Regions from separate parts of the Cobetia sp. SIMBA_158 genome, predicted to be linked through region 1. Evidence: predicted binding sites of a transcription regulator. Region 1 holds the regulator's gene; the other holds the start of a gene.
The links. Region 1 encodes PhoB, which activates phosphate uptake and scavenging genes when phosphate is short. Its sites were predicted from a motif close to TGTCATANNNNTGTCANA; they were not measured.
Positions count from the first base shown of each region.

Region 2: a site for PhoB is predicted at 1,259-1,276, ahead of R2R70_RS04555 (UTRA domain-containing protein). Genes of this name have one in related genera too.

Region 1 is NZ_JAWJYL010000005.1:259,248-269,748, reverse strand. Features, by position in the region: gene R2R70_RS10540 (chorismate--pyruvate lyase family protein) at 1-296, shown strand, start outside; gene ubiA (4-hydroxybenzoate octaprenyltransferase) at 364-1,254, shown strand; gene phoB (phosphate regulon transcriptional regulator PhoB) at 1,478-2,167, shown strand; gene phoR (phosphate regulon sensor histidine kinase PhoR) at 2,175-3,497, shown strand; gene cysZ (sulfate transporter CysZ) at 3,684-4,412, opposite strand; gene phoU (phosphate signaling complex protein PhoU) at 4,609-5,334, opposite strand; gene pstB (phosphate ABC transporter ATP-binding protein PstB) at 5,554-6,399, opposite strand; gene pstA (phosphate ABC transporter permease PstA) at 6,396-8,192, opposite strand; gene R2R70_RS10500 (ABC transporter permease subunit) at 8,189-10,465, opposite strand.
Region 2 is NZ_JAWJYL010000002.1:117,499-127,999, reverse strand. Features, by position in the region: gene R2R70_RS04560 (ABC transporter substrate-binding protein) at 1-840, opposite strand, end outside; gene R2R70_RS04555 (UTRA domain-containing protein) at 1,467-2,237, shown strand; gene R2R70_RS04550 (MFS transporter) at 2,398-3,750, opposite strand; gene R2R70_RS04545 (NYN domain-containing protein) at 4,036-4,593, opposite strand; gene R2R70_RS04540 (hypothetical protein) at 4,799-4,987, opposite strand; gene R2R70_RS04535 (NAD(P)-dependent alcohol dehydrogenase) at 5,318-6,403, shown strand; gene R2R70_RS04530 (PA4780 family RIO1-like protein kinase) at 6,552-7,415, shown strand; gene R2R70_RS04525 (substrate-binding domain-containing protein) at 7,926-8,942, shown strand; gene R2R70_RS04520 (arsenate reductase ArsC) at 9,228-9,641, shown strand; gene R2R70_RS04515 (metalloregulator ArsR/SmtB family transcription factor) at 9,669-10,004, shown strand; gene R2R70_RS04510 (DUF1456 family protein) at 10,094-10,501, opposite strand, start outside.

The DNA of each region.
Region 1 (10,501 bases):
ATGGCGATACGCCATGGGTGATCGCACGCTCGCTGGCGGCGCTGGACCTGACCCACGGTCATCGCCTCTCGACGCTGGGTGAGCGCTCGCTGGGCCATTGGCTGTTTCGCCAGCCCGACCTGACCCGCAGCGCCATCGATGTCAGCCGTGCCCCGCTGGTGCTTTCGAGCCCCAGGCCGCTGGCCCGCACCACCAGCCTGTGGATGCGCCGCTCGATGTTCTCGCATGGTCGCTTCAAGGTGCTGGTGCAGGAGGGCTTCACACCGGCCTTCCAGCACGCGCTGCAGCTGGCCTGAGCCTTGCGCCCGACTGGCCTCGTTTCCCTCTCTTCCCTTGCCCACTACCACCCGCCCAGGAGCCCCGATGACCGCGTCATCCACTTCCGCCGCTTCGCGTCCTTCCAGACTGGCCGACTACCTCGCCCTGACACGGCTGGACCGCCCCATCGGCACCTGGCTGCTGATGTGGCCGACCCTGTGGGCACTGTGGCTGGCGGCAGATGGCATTCCCGAGCGCACGACCCTGCTGATCTTCATCGCCGGGGTCTATCTGATGCGCGCCGCCGGCTGCGTCATCAACGACTACGCCGACCGCCATTGGGACAAGCATGTCGAGCGCACGCGAGACCGGCCGCTGACCTCGGGTCGCATCTCGGAGCGCGAGGCGCTGACGCTGTTCGGGGGGCTGGTCGCGGCCGCCTTCGTGCTGGTGTGCTTCACCAACCTGACCACGGTGCTGCTGTCGATCGTCGCCGTGCTGCTGGCGGCCAGCTATCCGTTCATGAAGCGCTTCCATCATCTGCCCCAGGTGGTGCTGGGCGCCGCCTTCGGCTGGGCGATTCCGATGGCCTTCGCCGCGACGCTGGAGGAGGTACCGACCTACGGCTGGTGGCTGTTCGCTGCCAATCTGATGTGGACGGTGGCCTACGACACCGCCTATGCGATGGTCGATCGCAACGACGACCTCAAGGTGGGCATCAAGTCCACCGCCGTGCTGTTCGGGCGTGCCGACAAGCTGATGATCGGTCTGTTGCAGCTGGGCATGCTGGCGGTGTTGATCGGCATCGGCCTGCAGCTGGTGCTAGGCATCTTCTACTGGCTGGGGCTGGCCGCCGCCGCCGTCACCTTCGTCTGGCAGCAACGTCTGATCCGGGAGCGTGAGCGTGCGCCCTGCTTCCAGGCCTTCCTCAACAATCATTGGACGGGTCTGCTGATCTTCGCCGGTATCGCCCTGGCGACCTGGCCGATGAGCTGACGCCTGCATAAACATTAGTATTATTTAATTTAAAGCGACCCCTGCCCTCTGTTGCTCCCCAGCCCACGGTTCATGCCTGCCTGCCGCGCCTCCAAGGTGGCTGGCAGGCTTGCGTGCAAGCTGCCATGCTGGCAGTTGTCATCTCGTTGTCATATAAGCGGGTTGTAATCGTCATCGACTTGTCATTCTGGCGCGTGCGCCGACTGCTGCATGGGATCTAGCGATGAGCTCCAAGACCGTACTGATTGTCGACGATGAATCCTCGATTCGCGAGATGATCGCCGTTGCCCTCGAAATGGCGGATTACCGCGTGCTGGAGGCAGACAATGCCCAGGACGCCCACGCCATCGTCGTCGATGAAAAGCCCGATCTGCTGTTGCTGGACTGGATGATGCCGGGTACCAGTGGCCTGGAGCTCGCGCGGCGTCTCAAGCGTGACGAGACCACCTCGGAGCTGCCGATCATCCTGTTGACCGCCAAGGGCGAGGAAGACAACAAGATTCAAGGCCTGGAAGCCGGTGCCGACGACTACATCACCAAGCCCTTCTCGCCGCGCGAGCTGGTCGCCCGTCTCAAGGCCGTGCTGCGTCGCACCACTCCCAAGGGGGTCGAGGAGGCGGTGGAAGTCGAGGGCCTGATGCTCGACCCGGCCAGCCACCGCGTCACCGCCCATGGCAACTCGCTGGATGTCGGCCCGACCGAATATCGCCTGCTGCAGTTCTTCATGACGCATCAGGAGCGTGCCTACACGCGCAGTCAGCTGCTCGATCAGGTATGGGGCGGCAACGTCTATGTCGAGGAGCGCACCGTGGACGTGCACATCCGTCGCCTGCGCAAGGCGCTGGGCACAGGCCATCAGCATCTGATCCAGACCGTCCGCGGCACCGGTTACCGCTTCAGCGCTCAGGCCTGAGGGATTCATGCGCTATTGGACCAACGAGCTATGGCGCCTCGGCTACCTTGCCGGTGGCTTCGGCCTGATCGGTGGCCTGCTGGGCCATCTGGGCTGGGGCCTGGCGCTGGGTCTTTCGCTGTATCTGTTCGTCCATCTCAAGCACTTGAAGAGCCTCTACACCTGGCTGATCACCAATCCCCATGAAGAGCCGCCGCCCGGCGATGGCGTCTGGGGAGACCTGCTCGATCGTCTCTACCGCTACCAGAAGGGCCAGCGTCAGGCTCAGGAGCGACTGCGCAGCATCCTCAACCGTATCCAGGAATCCTCCGAGGCCATGCGCGACGGCCTGGTGATGCTGGACAACCACGGTGACATGGAATGGTGGAACAGCGCTGCCGAGCAGCTGGTCGGCCTCAAGGCCAGCCACGACCGCGGCCAGCACATCACCAACTATCTGCGTGACCCCGTCTTCATCGACTACTTCAATCGGCTGGCCTACCGCGAGCCGCTGACGCTCCAGTCGCCGCTGTCTGACAACCTGACGCTGCAGATCTCCATCACCCTGTTCGGTGACAACGAGCGTCTGGTCATGCTGCGTGACGTCACCCGCCTCTATCGTCTGGAAGAGATGCGCCGCGACTTCGTGGCCAATGTCTCCCATGAGCTGCGCACGCCGCTGACGGTACTGGCCGGCTATCTCGAGACCTACTCCGATTACGCCGATGACCTGCCACCGCGCTGGCAGCGTGGACTGGGCCAGATGCAGAGCCAGACCGACCGCATGCAGCACCTGGTCGAGGACCTGCTGACCCTGTCACGCCTGGAAACCGACGAGCTGTCCGACAATGGTCGCTGCATCGACATGAGCGCCCTGCTCGGCCATATCCGCGACGACGCCGAAGGCCTGTCCCAGGGGCGCCACACCTTCTCCATCGAAGCCGATGCCAGCCTGTCACTGCGCGGTGAGGAGCAGGAACTGCGCAGCGCGATCTCGAATCTGGTCTTCAATGCGGTGCGCTACACCCCCGAAGACTGCCATATCACCCTGCGCTGGAAGGCGGATGACCAGGGCCTGCTGGTCGAGGTGGAAGATGACGGGGATGGCATCGACCCGGTGCACCTGCCGCGCCTGACCGAGCGCTTCTACCGCATCGACAAGGGCCGCAGCACCGCCACGGGAGGCACCGGCCTCGGGCTTGCCATCGTCAAGCATGTGCTGATTCGCCATCAGGGCCATCTGGAGATCGACAGCCACCCCGGCGAGGGTGCGCGCTTCCGCTGTCACTTCCCCGACGAGCGCGCCTGTCAGGCAAGCGCTCCCCAGGCCAGCAGTGCGCTAGCCCAGTGATGGGCTGATTCCGTGATGATCTGACCCGGACGCCAGCCCAACGCAGAACGCCCCGCAGCCACCTCGAAAGGAGGCGACTGCGGGGCGTTTCGTTTGGTCAATCAGACGACACTGCGGCTATTTCAGCGACGTGCCAACCTAGCGACGAGTCAGTTCAGCGACAAGCCAGCTCTGCGACAGGCTGTCTCAACGACGCGGCGCCGGCAACTGACGGTAGTGGCTCTGCCACATCAGTACCGCCCCGGCGACGGCGCCCGGGATGAACAGCAGATTGGCCAGCGGCACCAGCGTCATGACGAACACCGCGGCGCCGAAGGTCAGTGAGGGCCACCAGCGCGCCTTGAGGCGCTGCTTCATGTCACCGAAGCTGACCTGATGGTTGTCCATCGGGTAGTCGAGGTACTGGATCGACATGCTCCAGGCCGAGAACAGCCCCCACAACAGCGGCGAGAGCAGGTTCAGGCCCGGGATGAAGCCGATGATGAACAGCGCGATCATGCGCGGGATGAAGTAGCCCAGCTTGGCCATTTCACGCCCCAGCGAGTCGACGCCGATCTTCATCAGGCCGCGATCATCATCGATCAGGGTGCCATCCAGACGGTGCTCGACCTTCTCGGCCAGAATGCCGTAGAAGGGCGCGGCGATCAGGTTGGTCACCAGGCTGAAGGTGAAGAACACCACCAGCAACAGACTCACCACCAGCACCGGCCAGATCAACCAGCTGAGCCAGTCCAGCCACGCCGGTACCTTGAGCATCCAGTAATCGATCCAGCCACCGAACTGGTTGAACAATACCCACAGCGTGATGCTGTAGAGCACCAGGTTGATCGCCAGCGGTACGAATACGAAGCGGCGCAGCCCGGGGGTATAGACCATGCGGGTCCCGCGGACCAGCGCCGATACGGCATCAATCATGCGACGTCCTCGTCATCTCAAAAGAACCGGCCAGCCAGCGGGCTGACCGGAGCCACACCCTAGCACTCCCGCCTGCGCGGCGCAGCTGTCGGCCGCCTGACATCGCTCGCGCTCCCACGACGCAATCGCCCCGCGGCCTGCCGGTGGGCAGGTGCGGGGCGAAAGAGGCGACACAGGGGCAGAGAAGCGCGTCAGCTCACTTCTTGTCCAGGTCCTGCGGCTTCAGGTCATGGGTATCGGTGTGACGCACGTCCACGCCCTTGACCAGGAAGATGACGTACTCGGCCAGGTTGTCGGCGTGGTCACCGATGCGCTCCAGCGCACGCAGAATCCACATCACGTTGAGCACCGGCGTGATCTGGCGCGCGTCTTCCATCATGAAGGTCATCAGCGAGCGCATCGCGCTCTGATATTCCAGATCCACCGAGGCATCTTCACGCAGCACCTTGAGGGCAAGGTCGGTATCGAAGCGCGCGAAGGCCGTCAGGGAGTCACGCACCATGCTGCGCACGTGCTGGCTGAGATGACGCACCTCGACCATGCCGCGCGGGCTCTGGCCATTCTCGACCAGCGAGATGGCATTGCGTGCGATCTTGCTCGATTCATCACCGATACGTTCGAGATCGGAGGTGGCGCGGATGACGGCCAGCACCAGGCGCAGGTCGGAGGCCGCCGGCTGACGGCGGGCCAGCACCCGGGTGCACTCGTCATCGATCTTGAGCTGCATGTCGTTGACAGCCTTGTCGTTGTCGCGCACCCGCGTGGCGGTTTCACTGTCGCCTTCCAGCAATGCCGTGACGGCATCCTGCAGCTGCTTCTCTACCAGTCCGCCCATGGCCAGCAGGTGTGTCTTCAGTGCATCCAGCTCGTGATTGAACTGCTCTGAGATATGCTTGCCGTGCGAATCGCTGGTGATATCCATTTCCCTCTCCCGGAAAGTCGCCCACCGAGTCAGGGGGCGTGACATGAATGACGTGACAAGTATGGCCCACTACTGACTGACACAGCGGGCTCCCCCTCAGCATGCCGACACTTGATTGCAGTTATGTTTCACCCATGGCGCAAAGGCGGTATCTGGCCGCCATCGTCAGCAATATCAGGGCGAAAAGGCTACCTGGCTGCACGTTCGCGCATGAGAGCGCTAACCGAAACGCCCCGTGATGTAGTCTTCCGTCTGGCGGCGCCGCGGGTTGGTGAACAGCTGATCGGTCGGGGCGAATTCCACCAGGCGGCCCTCATGCAGGAAGGCGGTATCGTCTGACACCCGCGCGGCCTGCTGCATGTTATGCGTGACGATGATCAGCGTCAGGCGCGAGCGCAGCGATCGGATCAGCTCCTCGATCTTGAGGGTCGAGATGGGGTCCAGCGCCGAGGCCGGTTCATCCAGCAGCAGCACCTCCGGCTCGACCGCCAGTGTCCGCGCGATCACCAGCCGCTGTTGCTGGCCACCCGAGAGCCCCAGCGCGCTGTCGTGCAGGCGGTCCTTCACTTCTTCCCACAGCGCCGCGGAGCGCAGGCAGGATTCGACCTTGTCATCGAGGTGGCGCTTGTCATTCTCGCCGACCAGCCGCAGCCCGAAGGCCACGTTCTCGTAGACCGACATCGGAAAGGGATTTGGCGTCTGGAAGACCATGCCTATCCGGCGGCGCAGCATCGGCACGTCCACGCCGCGCGCATGAATGTCCTCGCCCTCGAGCAGTACCTTGCCGGAAAGACGTGACTGTTCGTCGAGATCGGTCATGCGATTGAAGGTACGCAACAGACTCGACTTGCCGCAGCCGGAAGGGCCGATGAAGGCCGTCACGCGCTTGCGTGCGATCTGCAGGCTGACATCCTCCAGTGCGCGTCGCGTCTGGTTCTCCTTGCCGACACGTGCCTGATAATCGAGGCTCAGGTGGCGGGTTTCCAGGCAGATGTCCTCAGCCGGCCGCGCAGGCGTCTCCTGAAGAAACAACTGGGGCTTGGGCTGTTCAGAGTCACGCCTCATTCGGTGGCTCCCTTGTAACGTTGTGCCAGCATGTGACGCAGGCGAATGGCACTCAGATTGAGGCATAGAATCACGACCACCAGCACCAGCGCGGTCGCGTAGACCAGCGGCCGACTGCTGAAGGCATCGCTGCTCTGGAAGGCCAGATCATAGACCTGATGCCCCAGATGCATGAATTTGCGGTCCAGATGCAGCCACGGGAAGCTGTCATCCAGCGGCAGGTCCGGGGCCAGCTTGACCACTCCGACCAGCATCAGCGGCGCGACTTCACCCGCCGCACGCGCCACGGCCAGAATCAGCCCCGTCATCAGCGCCGGCGAGGCCGCCGGAATCACCACGCGCTTGAGCGTTTCCAGACGTGTCGCCCCCAGCGCCAGCGCGCCTTCGCGCAGACGACGCGGCACGCGCGCCAGCCCCTCTTCCGTGGCGACGATCACCACCGGCAAGGTCAGCAGGGCCAGCGTCAGCGAGGCCCACAGAATGCCGCCGGTCCCGAAGGTCGGCGTCGGCAGCCGCTCGGAATAGAACAGCTCGTCAATTCCGGCGCCCAGCCCATAGACGAAGAAGCCGAGACCGAACACGCCGTAGACGATGGAGGGCACCCCGGCCAGGTTGCGCAGCGCGATGCGCGTCAGGCGCGTCAGGCGCCCCTGATGGGCCACCTCGTGCAGATAGAGCGCCGCCATCACGCCGAAGGGCATCACCATGATCGACATCAGCACCACCATCAGTACGGTGCCGAAGATGGCGGGCCAGACGCCACCGAAGCCCTCGGTAGGCGCGCCGGCCACGAAGTCGCGGAAACGCTTGAACGTCATCATCAGCCGGCCGCTGAAGCCCATCGCATTGGGCCGCCAGGCATTGCGGATATCATCGAGCGCGATGCGGCCTTCGTAGCCGCCATTGCCGCCCAGCAGCAACTGACCGCCCGCCAGGGCATCACGCAGGGCACTCAGCTGACCTTCACGCTCGATGAAGGCGCTGCGCACCTCTTCCAACTCCTCCTGCATCTCCTGCTCGAGCTCAGCATCCTCATGAGTCTGCGCCGCTGCACCGTCAGCAGTGGCGCTGCGCCGGGATTCGAGCGACTGCTGCAACGCCTGATAGCGACTGCTCAAGACTTCACTGTCCAGGCGTAGCGCCTGCAGCTGACGGCGCTCGCTCTCGATCATCTTCAGGCGGGAAAACAGTGGCTCGGCGTCCTCGGACAAGGGCCGTGCAGGCCCGTCGCCGACATCGGGCGTGTGGTCCATCTCCCCCGTCATCGGGTCACTCAGCGCCCGTGGCATGCCGTAGAGAGTGCGGCCATCGCGCATTTCAAGCATCAGCGCCTGGCTGGGGAAGGTCATCCTGTCGAGCAGCGTCTCCGGCAGCCACTGCCAGCTGGCCGCGGCCCCGTCACGTGAGGATGTCTGCAGCAACCACCATTGCTGGCGAGCGTCATCCCCCTCACCCGAGGCGACACGGCGCACCTCCTCGTGCATCAGCTCGCCGAGCAGATGGCGATTGTCGGCCGCCGGCTCACCGCGCGTGGTAGTCAGGGCCGTGGGACTCTGGCCCGGCTGTGCCGTCAGCTCCACCTCGACCAGCCGTGAGGGCCAGAAATGACTGAAGGAGCCCACCACCAGCAGGCTGAGCAGGCCCAGCACCAGCACCAGCGAGACACTGACCGCCATGGCATTCAGCCAGCCCCACGGGCCGCCGTCGCGCCAGTAGCGCTGCAGGCGCCCGACCAGCGGCTCGCGCGGGCGCAGCAATGAGGAGCTGGCGCGATTGGTGTCAGGGTGACTCATCCCCAGCTCCCCTGATTGGGCGGCGTGAAGCGCTGTCGCAGCACTTCCGCCAGCGTGTTGACCACGAAGGTGAAGACGAACAATGCCAGGGCAGCGAGGAACAACAAGCGGTAGTGGCTGCTGCCGACCTCGGCCTCCGGCAGCTCGATGGCCAGGGTCGCGGCCAGTGAGCGCAGGCCCTCGAACAGGCTGGCATCCACCAGCGGCGTATTGCCGGCCACCATCAGCACGATCATCGTCTCACCGACGGCGCGCCCCATGCCGATCATCATCGCCGAGAACAGCCCGACGGCGGCGGCAGGCAGGATGACGCGGCGCAGACTCTGCCATGGCGTCGCGCCAAGCGCCGCGGAGCCGGCGGCCAGACCGCGCGGCACCGACGAGAGGGCGTCCTCGCTGAGCGTGAACAGGGTCGGCATCACCGCCAGCCCCAGCGCCATGCCGGTCACCAGGGTGTTGCGCTGGGCGTAATCGATGCCGTAGTGGCTGAACAGCCACTGACGGAGGTCGCCGTCGAACCACCACTGCTCGACCTGGCCGGCGATGGTCACATCCAGCCACAGCAGCACGAACAGCAGCGGCAACAGCCCGAAGGCCGCCATGTTTTCCGGCAGCAGATTGCGCCATATGCGCGGCGACAGGGTCCACAGGAAGCCGGCCACCATGGTGCCCAGCGGAATCAGGACCAGCCCCAGCAACACCGCCATCAGCTCACGCTCGACGAAGGGCGCGACCACCAGGGCGGCGATGAAGCCGATCACCACGGTCGGCAGTGCCTCCATCATCTCCAGCAGCGGCTTGATGCGGGAACGCTGGCGCGGCGCCATGAAGCAGGCGACATGGATGGCACAGCCGAGCCCCAACGGCACGGCAAACAGCAGCCCCACCAGCGCCGCCTTGAGCGTGCCCCACATGATGGGCACCAGCGACAGACGGGGTTCGTGGGTACCGGTGCTCTCCAGCTGCCAGATCCACTCCGGCGCTGCGCGCCCCTCATACCAGACCTTGCCGAAGATGGCGTCGAGCCCGACGGCCTGATGAGGATCGTGTATCGCAAGCCCGGCATAGGCCTTGCCGAGCGCCCCCAGCGGCGCGTCCTGAGCGAGCTGCCCGGGCAGCCTTGCTTCCCGGGCCGCCGACGCCAGCAAGCGGCGGTCATCACTGTCAAATTCCAGCGCCACGCCTGCCGCGACCCGAGAGGCATCCAGCCAGTCCAGCACCTGACGGCGACGCTCGCTGGTGGCCAGATAGAGGCCAAGGCGGCCGTTGGCGTCCAACGCGGCAAAGCCGAGGCTGTGATGGGCGGCCGCCATCGTCACCACCGGCGCCGACAGGCCACTGTCAAAGACGCCGGCCTTGACCAGCGGCTGCGCGTGCGCCGGCAACAGGTAATGGGTCAGGCCACCTGCGGCGTCTCCGACGATCAGGCTTCTACCGCCACGCAGGACGCTGATCGCGGTGATCGCCGGCGATGACGCGGAGGCAGAAGAGCTCACAGCGTGATGTGCCAGCTTGCGCGCCAGCGGCTTGGTTCCGGTGGAGGCCTCGCTCAGTTGCCACTGGGTGAAGCCATCGCGGTCAGCGGTGACCAGCAGACGCCCCTGCTGCGAAGACAGCCTGGCCGTGCCCGGCAACCACTGCTGCTGCCACTCGGAGAGCGGAGTCTGGCTTGCTGCATCGTCCTCCAGCGCGCCTGCGGAGGCGTGTGGAGATGACAAGGCCAGACGCGCCAGCCACAGGCCATCGCCCTCCTCGTACGGAATGCGCAGCCACAGCTGGTCACGGCTGAGCACCAGGCTTGCCTGGCGGCGCTCAAGCCCTGCGGGAACCTCGATGGCACTGCCGCGCAGGCGAACGCCAGCGGCGGACTGCTGAACCACCTGCAGGCGATCATCCGCGAGCCAGACACCTGCCAGCGGCGAGGTGCGCGAATCCGCCGTCGAATCATCACTGGCCAGCACGGGAGGCAGCCCGTCACGCGCGGCAAGCGGCATGTCAGGCAAGGCGCTCAGCCAGTCAGGATCGGCCAGCCAGTCAAGGTCGGTCTGAGCGGCAGGCATCTGCTGGTCGCTCGCTTGCTGTTCGAGCGCCTGCTGAGGAAGCGACGTGACGCTGGCGGGCTTGAGCAGCGGCCACGACACGCTGACCAGATAGGCCAGCATCACGACGACGATGACCATCACGCCCAGCCCGGCCGCTGTCAGCCACAGACTGGCAAGACGGTCATGCCGCAGACGACGACGCTGCATTCGGGAGGCATCAACTGCCGACATGAAATATCACCACGAAAGGATTCGCGCCCTGGAGTG
Region 2 (10,501 bases), on a different contig from region 1:
CGCGGCATGCTTGTTGATGATGGTGGCGTAGCCGGAGGTCACGGAGGCATCAGACGGGATGACGACCTCGAAGGTGTCGCGGTTGATCTGGTCGCGATAGTTCAGGGCATTGAAGTCCCACAGCAGGGCGACTTCGACTTCGCCTTTCTCCAGGTTGGCGATGCTCGGCTCTGCCAGTGACAGACGGCCCTGGCGCGCCAGTTCCGCGAAGACTTCCAGGCCCGGTGTCAGGTCGGATTCCTTGCCGCCATTGGCGAAGGCAGCGGCCAGAATGGCGTTGTTGGCCTGGGAGGCCTTGCCCACGGCGCCGACGGACACCTTGTAATCACCCTCGACGAGATCGGCGAAGGAGGTCGGGCGCTCATCTTCGCTGACCAGTGTCTTGTTGATCATGAAGGAAATGGTGCCGGTGTAGCCCAGTACCCAGTGGCCGTCCTTGTCTTTGGCCCACTCCGGGATCTGCTCCCAGGTCGTGGTCTTGTAGGCCTGGGTCACCCCTTGCTGCACCGCGATCGGACCGAAGGCGAAGCCCACGTCACCGATATCGGCGGTGGCGTTCTCACCCTCGGCCTTGAACTTGGCGACTTCCTCGGCGGAGCTCATGTCGGTATCGCTATGCGCGATGGAATACTTCGACTCGAGGTCTGCCCAGGTGTCCTTCCAGTTGGCCCAGCTGTCCGGCATGCCGACGCTATCGGCACGGCCTTCGGACTGAGCGGCCTCGAGAAGGTCAGCCGGCATGTCGGCGGCACTGACGGAGGCACTGCCCAACAGGGCGGCCATGCAGGTGGAAACCAGCAGGCCGGTGGAGCGGGATGAGATAGTGGCAATCGACTTCAAGGAGATTTCCCCAGTAGGTGATGAACAATCGCTGCGCTGAAGGTAAGGCGTGACGGGCATCAGGCACCCTGTCGACACGCTGAGAGCACGTCCGGGTGCTCAGGTCATTGCTCAGGCCAGTTCTCGGATCATTGATCAGACCAGTGCTCTGCCAAGTGCTCAGCCAAGTGTCGAAAGCCGAGACTGTGTGGTCTAGTTCAGTTCGAAAGGCACGATCGACTCTAGCGCTCGCCTGTGACAGTTGCATGTCGTCAACATGTCGTTGTTATGGCATGGGGTGGCGGCTCTGCCTCTGCCTCCTTCATACCTTCTCCGCGCCTTGCCGCGGGCCCCGGTCCTCGCTATCTTCCACAGCCTAGGCGGACAAGGCATGAGTCAGCACGTGATGACTGGCCTGTCGTGGCAGCCAGACCTGCGCTGTAACCGAGTTGTCACGCCAATGCCACTATTCTCCTCATGCGTGTCTCGACAAGCGTGTCTTGAAAAGTCGCACTGAGCTTTGCGGGGCATCTGAACTAGACCACAGGAATCGCTTCGCTCTGACCCTTTCCATCCTGGACGCCCTGGATGTCATGCAAGTGACTCGCCAGAAATTGCTGTCTTTCGTTATCTTTCAGGAACTTCGCATGCCTTCATCTTCGCTTGAGCCCCAGAGTGACGCCGCTTCATCGGCAACTCCTGACGCGGATGTCCCCGTGGCAGGGCTCAAGGGCAAGCTGCTGAACCATCTTGAGGCAGCGCCGCTGCGCGCTTCACAGCGCCTGCCCTCCGAGCGCGAGATGATCGAACGCTTTGCCACGACGCGGGTCACCCTGCGCGACACCCTGCTGCAGCTGGAGGCGGAGGGGCGTATCTATCGCGAGAATCGGCGGGGTTGGTTCGTCTCGCCGCCACGACTGCGCTATGACTTGCTGGCGTGCCTGCCATTTCGCGACATGGTCGAGTCACAGCAGCGGGTGGCCAGCACCGAGGTACTGGCGGCAGGAGAAGTCGCTGCCAACGCGGTGATCGCGCGGCGGCTGGGGATTGCGGAGGACTCAGTGGTCTATCGCATCACTCGCGTGCGGCGTATCGACGGGCGGCGCGTGCTGCATGTCTGCCATCACCTGCGACGTGACTGCTTCCCGGGCATCCTCGATTTCGACCTCGCTGCCCACTCCCTGACCGACCTCTATCGGCACGAATACGCCATTCGTGTCAGCCGCGTCAGCTTCGAGCTGGCTTCCACGGTGTTCGACGCTGAGGCCGCCGCCGCGCTGAACGCCGCACAGGGCAGCCCCGCGCAGCGCATCACTCGCATCAACTTCGATCAGAATGGCCGCGCGGTGGACTGCGATGATGAACACTGGCGCCACGACGCCATCGAATTGACGCTGAGTGCCGCACCACAGAGCTAGCCGGCAAGTTCGCGGTAAAGCCTGAATGCCTGGCAAGCCGCTGGTGGCCCAGACGAAAACACCCGCCATGGCGAGAATCAGTCGCTGTGGCGGGTGTTTTGTCATCGCTGAGGAGGCATGTCTGTCAGGCCGATTTCATCAGTGGTCACGAGATCTCAGTTCATGCGGCCGGCATGACGCTCGACGCTCTCCTGCGCGGAGTCTCTGGGATGTCGGTGAGCGAGATGCCACGGGTTTCCGGCAGTCGCAGGCCACCGAGCAGGGCCACGGCGGCGATCGCGATCAGGTACCAGGCGGGTGCCAGGTTGTTGCCGCTCAAGTCGATCAACCAGGTGGCGACCAGCGGGGCGGTGCCGCCGAAGATGGTGTAGGCGACATTGTAGCTGAGTGCCGAGGCGGTATAGCGCACGCGGGTCGGGAACTGCTCCGAGAGCAGTGCGGCCGTGACGACACCGCAGAGCACGGCACCGACCGCCATCAATGAAGCGCCCAGCATGGACGCCCACAAGGTGCCACTGGCGGCAAGCGAATAGGCGGGAAATACCGCGATGGCCAGACTGCCACACGCCATGATGATGGTATTGCGTCGCCCGACAAGGTCCGAATACCGTCCGGCCAATGGGCACAGCAATGCGGCGACGATGAGGCCACCCAGGCTTGCCAGCAATGCCGTCTGGCGCGTGGCGCCGCCCGCCACCTGCATATAGGTCGCGAAATAGGTGCTGAACATGTAGAACGACAGCGCCGTGGCAGAGATGAAGGCCATCAGACTTACGATGGTGCTGCCGTGGGTGGTCAGTGTTTCCTTGAGCGGGGCGCTGGTGGCGTTGTGTTCCTGCTGAATCAGGCGGAACGCCGGTGAGTCATCCAGCTTGAGGCGCATGTAAAGCCCGATCAGCCCCAGTGGTGCAGCGATCAGGAAGGGGACACGCCAGCCCCATGCCTGCATGGTGGCTTCCGGTACCAGGCTGTTGAGGCCTAGACCGAGTGCTGCTGCTGTGGCGAAGGCGCTGAAGGTCGAGACGGGAATGAAGCTTCCGTACCAGCCCCGCTTGTCGTCAGGGGCGTGTTCCATCACGAAGGCGCAGGCACCGGCGTATTCGCCGCCTGCCGAGAAACCCTGAGCGCAGCGAGCCAGCGTCAACAGCAGCGGAGCCAGCATGCCGATGCTCTGATAGGTCGGCAACAGACCGATCAAGGCGGTGGCGCTGGCCATCATGATGATGGTGATGGCCAGGACATTCTTGCGCCCGATGCGATCCCCCAGGGTGCCGAAGAAGATGCCGCCGAGGGGGCGCAAGGCAAAGGACACCGCAAAGACGGCAAAGGTCTGAATCAGTGCCAGAGTCGGGTCGCCCTGCGGGAAGAAGTGCTGCGAGATGATCACGGCCATGAAGCCGTAGATGGCGAAGTCGAACCATTCGATGAAATTGCCGATGGCAGAGGCTGCCAGCACGCGTCTCAGCGTGGCTGGCGAGATGCTGTCGGCCCCGCCTGTCTTGTTGTTGTTCATGTCTTGCTCCGCATGAGAGGAATCGGGAAGAGGTGTGGCTTTAGCAGCGCACAGCTCCCTGCGTCATCCTGCGGCACGCGGTAAAGGGCGATCACGCTCAATGCGACATCAGTAATGTCCGATGCGACATGACCGATCGGACATGACTGATGGGACATGACCGACGCCGTCAATATGCTGTGGCGCCTTGGCATCAGCATGTCGGGTGCAGGAATCCCGTCTCAGGCCGTTGCTGACATGACAGAGAACAAGCTGATCAAAAGGGAGAAGAGCGCCTGGCAAACTTCAGCGCATCAGCAGGCTTTCATCGACTTCGCGGAAGTGATGGGCGCTTTTCATCAGGGCGAGGGCGGTGAGGGCTTCGACGCCATAGACGCGGGTGGTGATGGCGTGGCGGGTGGCGACATGGTCCAGCAGCAGGGCGAAGTCGCCATCGCCGGAGGCGAGGATGATCTCATCGACCTCGGGGGCGGCTTCCATCACGTCGATGGTGATGCCGACATCCCAGTCGCCCTTGGCCGAGCCGTCGCCGCGCTGGATGAAGGGCTTGAGTTTGACCGTGAAGCCTATCTCGCGCAGGCGCTGCTGGAATTGCTGCTGCTTGGGGTCGCCACGCTCGATCGCGTAGGCGTAGGCATGCTGAATCGAGCCGAGGCGCTCGAGCTCTGCCCACAGGCGACGATAATCGAACTGCCGGCCGAAGGTATCGCGGGTGGTGTAGTAGATGTTCTGCACATCAATGAAGACGGCCAGGCGTGTGCGTGCCCCATCCGCGTCGCGAGTGCCATGCACGCTGTGCTGGCGGGAGTCGAGGGAGCTGTCGCGCGAAGTAGAGGCTGGCATGGGCGTCGCCGTGGCGGGAGGAGCAAGGGCAGGCAAGAGATGATTTTCCTCTCCCCAGAAAGAAGCCGGCCGCTACCTGATGATGCAGGGCAGCGGCTGGAGGTCTAGCGATGAACAACGCTCTCACCGGTCAGTGACTCGATGGCAGACGCCAGTTGAGTGAGGCGAGCAGCGCGTTCGGGCACCAAGGCTTGATGGGCAAGCCTCAGCTCTTGGCAGCAGGGTTTGACGGCTTGGTCGGCTTGACGCCAATGACCTGGCCGCTGACACCGGATTCAATCACATCCACCTTGCCACCACGGTCCAGGAAGGCCTGCATCTGAGCTTCAAGCGAGGCTGAGGTTTCGACAGCAGCCGGTGCTTTTTTCTTTGCAGCAGTACGAGTATTCGCCATGCGGGACTCCGTTCCAAGACGTGAGGGGTGAAGATGCATGATAACACAGTGGCAACTTTGCTGCTTGATGGCGTCAATTTGGAATCAGAAGCAAGATGTTTTGCGTCGCTTTCCCTTGTGTCTGCAAGCCTCGCGCAGCTTGGTGGGGCGCTGTTGCGATCTGACCAACACAGTGATGCAGAGCAGCCAAGCCATTGAAAAGTCGGGCTGTCGGCAAGAAGTCAGTGGGCATGATCGCGATTGCCGCATGGCATGCGAATCCTTTTACGGGCGCTGAATCATCTTTGATGACCAGGCTGTCCGACGCTCAGCCAAGCAAGGAGAGACTCCATGACAAGCCCTTCCAACGGTGATTTTGACGGCCAGACTCGCGCTTATGCGGTGGCATCCGAAACGGCAGACCTGGCGCCCTGGAACTTCGAGCGTCGCCAGCCGCGACCGGATGACGTGGCCATCGAGATTCTCTACTGCGGTGTCTGTCACTCGGATCTGCACGTCGGCCGCAATGACTGGGGCTTTTCTCAGTATCCGCTGGTGCCGGGGCACGAGATCGTGGGTCGGGTGACCCAGGTGGGCAATGACGTCAGTCAGTACAAGGTGGGCGACATGGTCGGCGTCGGCTGCATGGTGGATTCCTGCCGTGAATGCAGCGCCTGTCAGAAGGGGCTCGAGCAATATTGCCTCGACGGCATGACCATGACCTACGGCAGCCCGGACCGTCACGATGGCAGCCTCACCCAGGGCGGCTATTCCGACAAGATCGTCGTCAGCGAACGCTTCGTGGTCTCCATCCCGGACAAGCTCGACCCGGCAGTGGCCGCGCCGCTGCTGTGCGCGGGTGTCACGACCTATTCGCCGCTGCGTCACTACGGCGTGAAGTCCGGCGACAAGGTCGGGGTGATCGGCATGGGCGGCCTGGGCCACATGGGCATCAAGTTCGCCAAGGCGATGGGTTGTGAAGTGACGCTCTTCACCCGCAGCGAGAGCAAGGTCGAGGAAGCGCGCGAGAATGGTGTCGATCATGTGATCGTCTCGACTGATGACGAGCAGATGGCAGCCGCCACCGAAACCTTCGACTTCCTGCTCGACACGGTGCCGGTGCCGCATGATCTCAACCCTTACCTCAATACCCTGAAGTACGACGGCACGCATATCCTCGTCGGCCTGGTGCAGGAAGTGGACCCCGCGCTGCAGGGCGGCAACTTGGTCATGAAGCGCCGTGTACTGGCGGGCTCGTTGATCGGTGGCATGCCGGAGACCCAGGAAGTGCTCGACTACTGCGCCGAGCACGACATTGGCTGTGATATCGAGATGATCGACATCGACACCATCAATGATGCCTGGAAGCGCATGCAGGAAGGCAAGGTCAAGTATCGTTTCGTGATTGACATGCAGAGCCTCAAGAACGCCCAATAAGCGCTGGCGCTGCTGCCGCCGAGGCAGTCTGTCAGTGAATGCTGAACCCCCCGCCAATGACGCATTGGCGGGGGTTTTGTCGTAAGGTATGTCACAAAATTGCTACAGGGTGATTCCCGATGTATCGCAAAACGCGTATAAGAACGCGATGAAAACGCCAAAGAGAATCCAGCCGCTCATAGATGACGGTCTGGTCGATGAAGTGCTCCGCCCCTTGATGAGTGGCAAGGAAGCCTCGGTTTACGTCGTGCGCTGCGGAGAAGAGATTCGCTGTGCCAAGGTCTACAAGGATGCTGCCCAGCGCAGCTTCAAGCAGGCTGTGCTGTATCAGGAAGGCCGCAAGGTGCGTAACAGTCGCCGTCAACGGGCGATGGAGAAGGGCTCCGGCTTCGGACGCAACCAGCAGGAGGCCGCCTGGCAGAATGCCGAGGTCGATGCGCTGTATCGTCTGGCCGATGCCGGTGTGCGCGTGCCGCAGCCGTTCGGCTGCTTCGATGGCGTGCTGCTGATGGAGCTGGTCACCGATGACGACGGCAATGTGGCACCACGACTGAATGATGTCTCGATGTCCGCCGAGCAGGCGCGGGAAGACCATGCGCTGATGATGCAGTACATCGTGCGCATGCTGCATGCCGGCCTGGTACATGGCGACCTGTCCGAGTTCAACGTGCTGGTCGATGACTATGGCCCGGTGATCATTGATCTGCCGCAGGCGGTCGATGCCGCGGCCAACAACAATGCCAAGAGCATGTTGGCGCGTGATGTTGCCAATATCACCGCCTACTACGCGATGTTCGCGCCTGAACTGGCACAGACACGCTACGCCGACGAGATCTGGGCATTGTTCGAGGCCGGCGACATGGACCCGGATGTCGAGCTGACGGGCCTTTATGAGGACGACGCCGAAGCGCCGGACGTGGATGCGCTGCTCGAGAACATCATGGCGGCCATGGAAGAAGAGCAGGAGCGCAAGGCGCGCCAGAAGAGTGCCGAAGAGGGCGATGATGACTAGCAGGAATCTTTAGCTGCTAACTGCTGGCCGCTAGCCGTTTGCCAGGCCTTGGGCTCCCGCCAGAAGCGTTGAGGAGGGGCTCGCCAGTCGCTAGCGAGTGATGCCCTGTCACGCACGCTGCTGTTTCGATGGCCGGATCTTCCCACGAGTGGCTGGGGAGATCAGGCCATTTCTGTTGGGGCCTTGTCTCGGCCGAAGGTAAAGCAGAGAGGCGAAAGGGGAAGGGATAGAGGAAGGGATAGAGGAAGGGATAGAGAGGCAAGGCAGCCCGCGACAGGATTCTCAGCGGAGATGTCACGCCCCTGCAATAAAATGATGCTCATATATGCCTATGCGTATTTAACGACATGCCGTGTCATCGAGATACGTGTTCAGCATGCCGAGGGTGATTCTCATCACTGGCATGTGGCGATTGGCGGGGTGTCGCGCCAATCGGGGTAGCGGAGTCGTGAGGGATTTCGTCACTAAATATATGCTTATTCATATAAATCAATGCATCGGAGCACCGCAATGAATCGCCCTCTCAAGCAGCTCGCTTTCGTGATCGCCTCTGCGGCTATCGTGTCCAGTGCACAAGCACGTGACCAGGTTCGCATCGTCGGTTCCAGCACCGTCTATCCCTTCTCGAGCTATGTGGCGGAAGAATTCGGTGTCACCACGGATCATCCTACTCCGGTCATCGAGGCCACGGGTTCCGGTGGCGGCATGAAGCTCTTCTGTGAAGGTGCCGGCAGCAACACCCCGGATATCACCAACGCCTCGCGCCGCATGAAAGCCTCCGAATTCGAGCGCTGTCAGGAAAATGGCGTGACCGACATCACCGAAGCTTTCATCGGTTATGACGGCATCGCCTTCGCGCAGTCCAACACCAACGACCCAGCCGCCTTCACGCTGGAGCAGATCGCGCTGGCGGTCGCGGCCCAGGTGCCGGTCGATGGCAAGCTGGTGGCCAATCCCTATACCCGCTGGAACCAGATCGATTCCAGCCTGCCGGACCGCAAGATCACCATCTATGGGCCGCCCAGCACCTCCGGGACACGCGATTCCTTTGAGGAGCTGGTGCTGGAAGCCGCCACCGAAGAGATGGACGGCTATGGTGGCGAAGGCTACTCCAAGGTGCGCAACGATGGCGTCTTCGTGCCGGCCGGTGAGAACGACAACCTGATCGTGCAGAAGCTGTCGGAAGACACCGAGGCCTTCGGCGTCTTCGGTTATTCCTTCCTTGAGGAGAACGAAGACTCGCTGAGCGGCGCGACCATCGACGGCATCGCCCCGTCTCCCGAGGCCATCTCGGAAGAGACCTACCCGGTCGCACGTACCATGTTCTTCTACATCAAGAATCAGCATGCGGAAGAAGCGCCGGTCATGTATGACTACGCGGACCTGTTCATGAGCGAGAAGATGGTCGGCAACCTGGGCTACCTGAAAGGCATCGGCCTGATTCCGGCGCACGAAGAAGCGCGCAAGGCGGCGCGTCAAGCCGTCGCCGACAGGAAGACCCTGACGCTTTCGGACCTGCAGGGCTGATGACGTGAGCCACGCGGTGCGGCGGTCGAGCGCATCGTGAACGTAGCGAGTGGCGATCTTCGCGGGCTGGCGTGGTGTGCCTGGCAGTTGCCGGTCACTGCGCTGGCCCGTTCGCGTCTGTTGCAGGGTCTGTTGCAGGTGTTGTTACAGGGTTTGTTGCAGAAAGTGATCTGAAGCTGGGGCGCCGAGGCCTGAAAGGCTACTGACATCAGTTTGTTATACAAGCGCGGTACTTCTGATATGCGACCCTATGGTAAGGTAAAATTGCAGCTCTGGAGATGAGTCATGTCCAAACAGCGAGTGCTTTTTCTGTGCAATGCCAATTCTGCCCGCTCCCTGATGGGAGAGGCATTGCTGCGTAGCATGGCGGGGGACGAGTTTGACGCCTTCAGTGCCGGTGTCTCGCCTGATGCCCCGCAACAGCATGCGTTGGACGCTCTGGCGCGCGCCGGGGTGGATAATTCAGGTCTGGCGAGCGAGTCGATCGATCGCTACCGCTCTCAGTCCTTCGATGCCGTCATCGTGCTGTGTCAGAAGGCGCAGCAGCAGTGTCGCCAGTGGGATGGCCAGACCGATGAGCTGTTGTTCTGGGATATAGAAGATCCGCGCAATGAGGATACTGCGGTGTCCTATGGGCGCGCCTTGAACGAAATTCGCACGCGCTTGCAGCTGTGGTTGGCGGCACGCTCACATCATTGAATCAGGTGGAATTCTGCATTGTCTCTTCTGACCCCGACACGTCTTTTCAAATGCCTCAGCGACGATACACGCCTTGTGCTGATGTTGCTTATCCATGTAGAAGGCGAGCTTTGCGTATGTGAGATGACCTACGTGTTGCAGGAGTCGCAGCCCAAGGTGTCGCGCCATCTGGCCCAGTTGCGCAATTGCGGTCTGCTGCTGGACCGCCGCCAGGGGCAATGGGTCTATTACCGTCTGATGCCTGACCTGCCGTCCTGGGTATTGCCGGCGCTGGTCGCGGCGGCGGAAGGGAGTCAGCACCGCATGGCGCCGTTGCTGGCGCGCCTGGCCACCATGGAAGGGCGCCCCAACCGCGAATGCTGAGCCGCTGTTGGTACCGCCATTGCCGTCATACAACAACGCCGCTCCGGATTCCGGGGCGGCGTTGTTGTTGAGAGCGCATCAGGGTCTGATCAGACCGGATCGACGGCGTGCTGCTCGGTCTCCGGGTCATGGCGACGATGGCGCAGCTCGATGCCCTTGAGCAGGTTGCGCAGGATCTGGTCCTTGCACTCGCGGTAGTGGCGATGATCGGGCTTGCGGAAGAAGGCAGACAGCTCGGACTTGGTGATCAGTTCGAAACCGGCCAATGCCAGCAGCTCGAGCATGTCGTCATCCTTGAGCTCGAAGGCGATCTTGAGCTTGCGCAGAATCACGTTGTTGTCGAGACGCTTTTCAGGCGCCGGCTGGGCGCCTTCGCGCTTGCCGCGACGCACGTTGATCAGGCCATTGAGGAACCTGGCCAGGTCGATGTCCTTGATGCGCTGCTGAGCCTCATCATCATCGCGCTTGAGCCAATCGCTGATCTGGGCGCGTGAGAC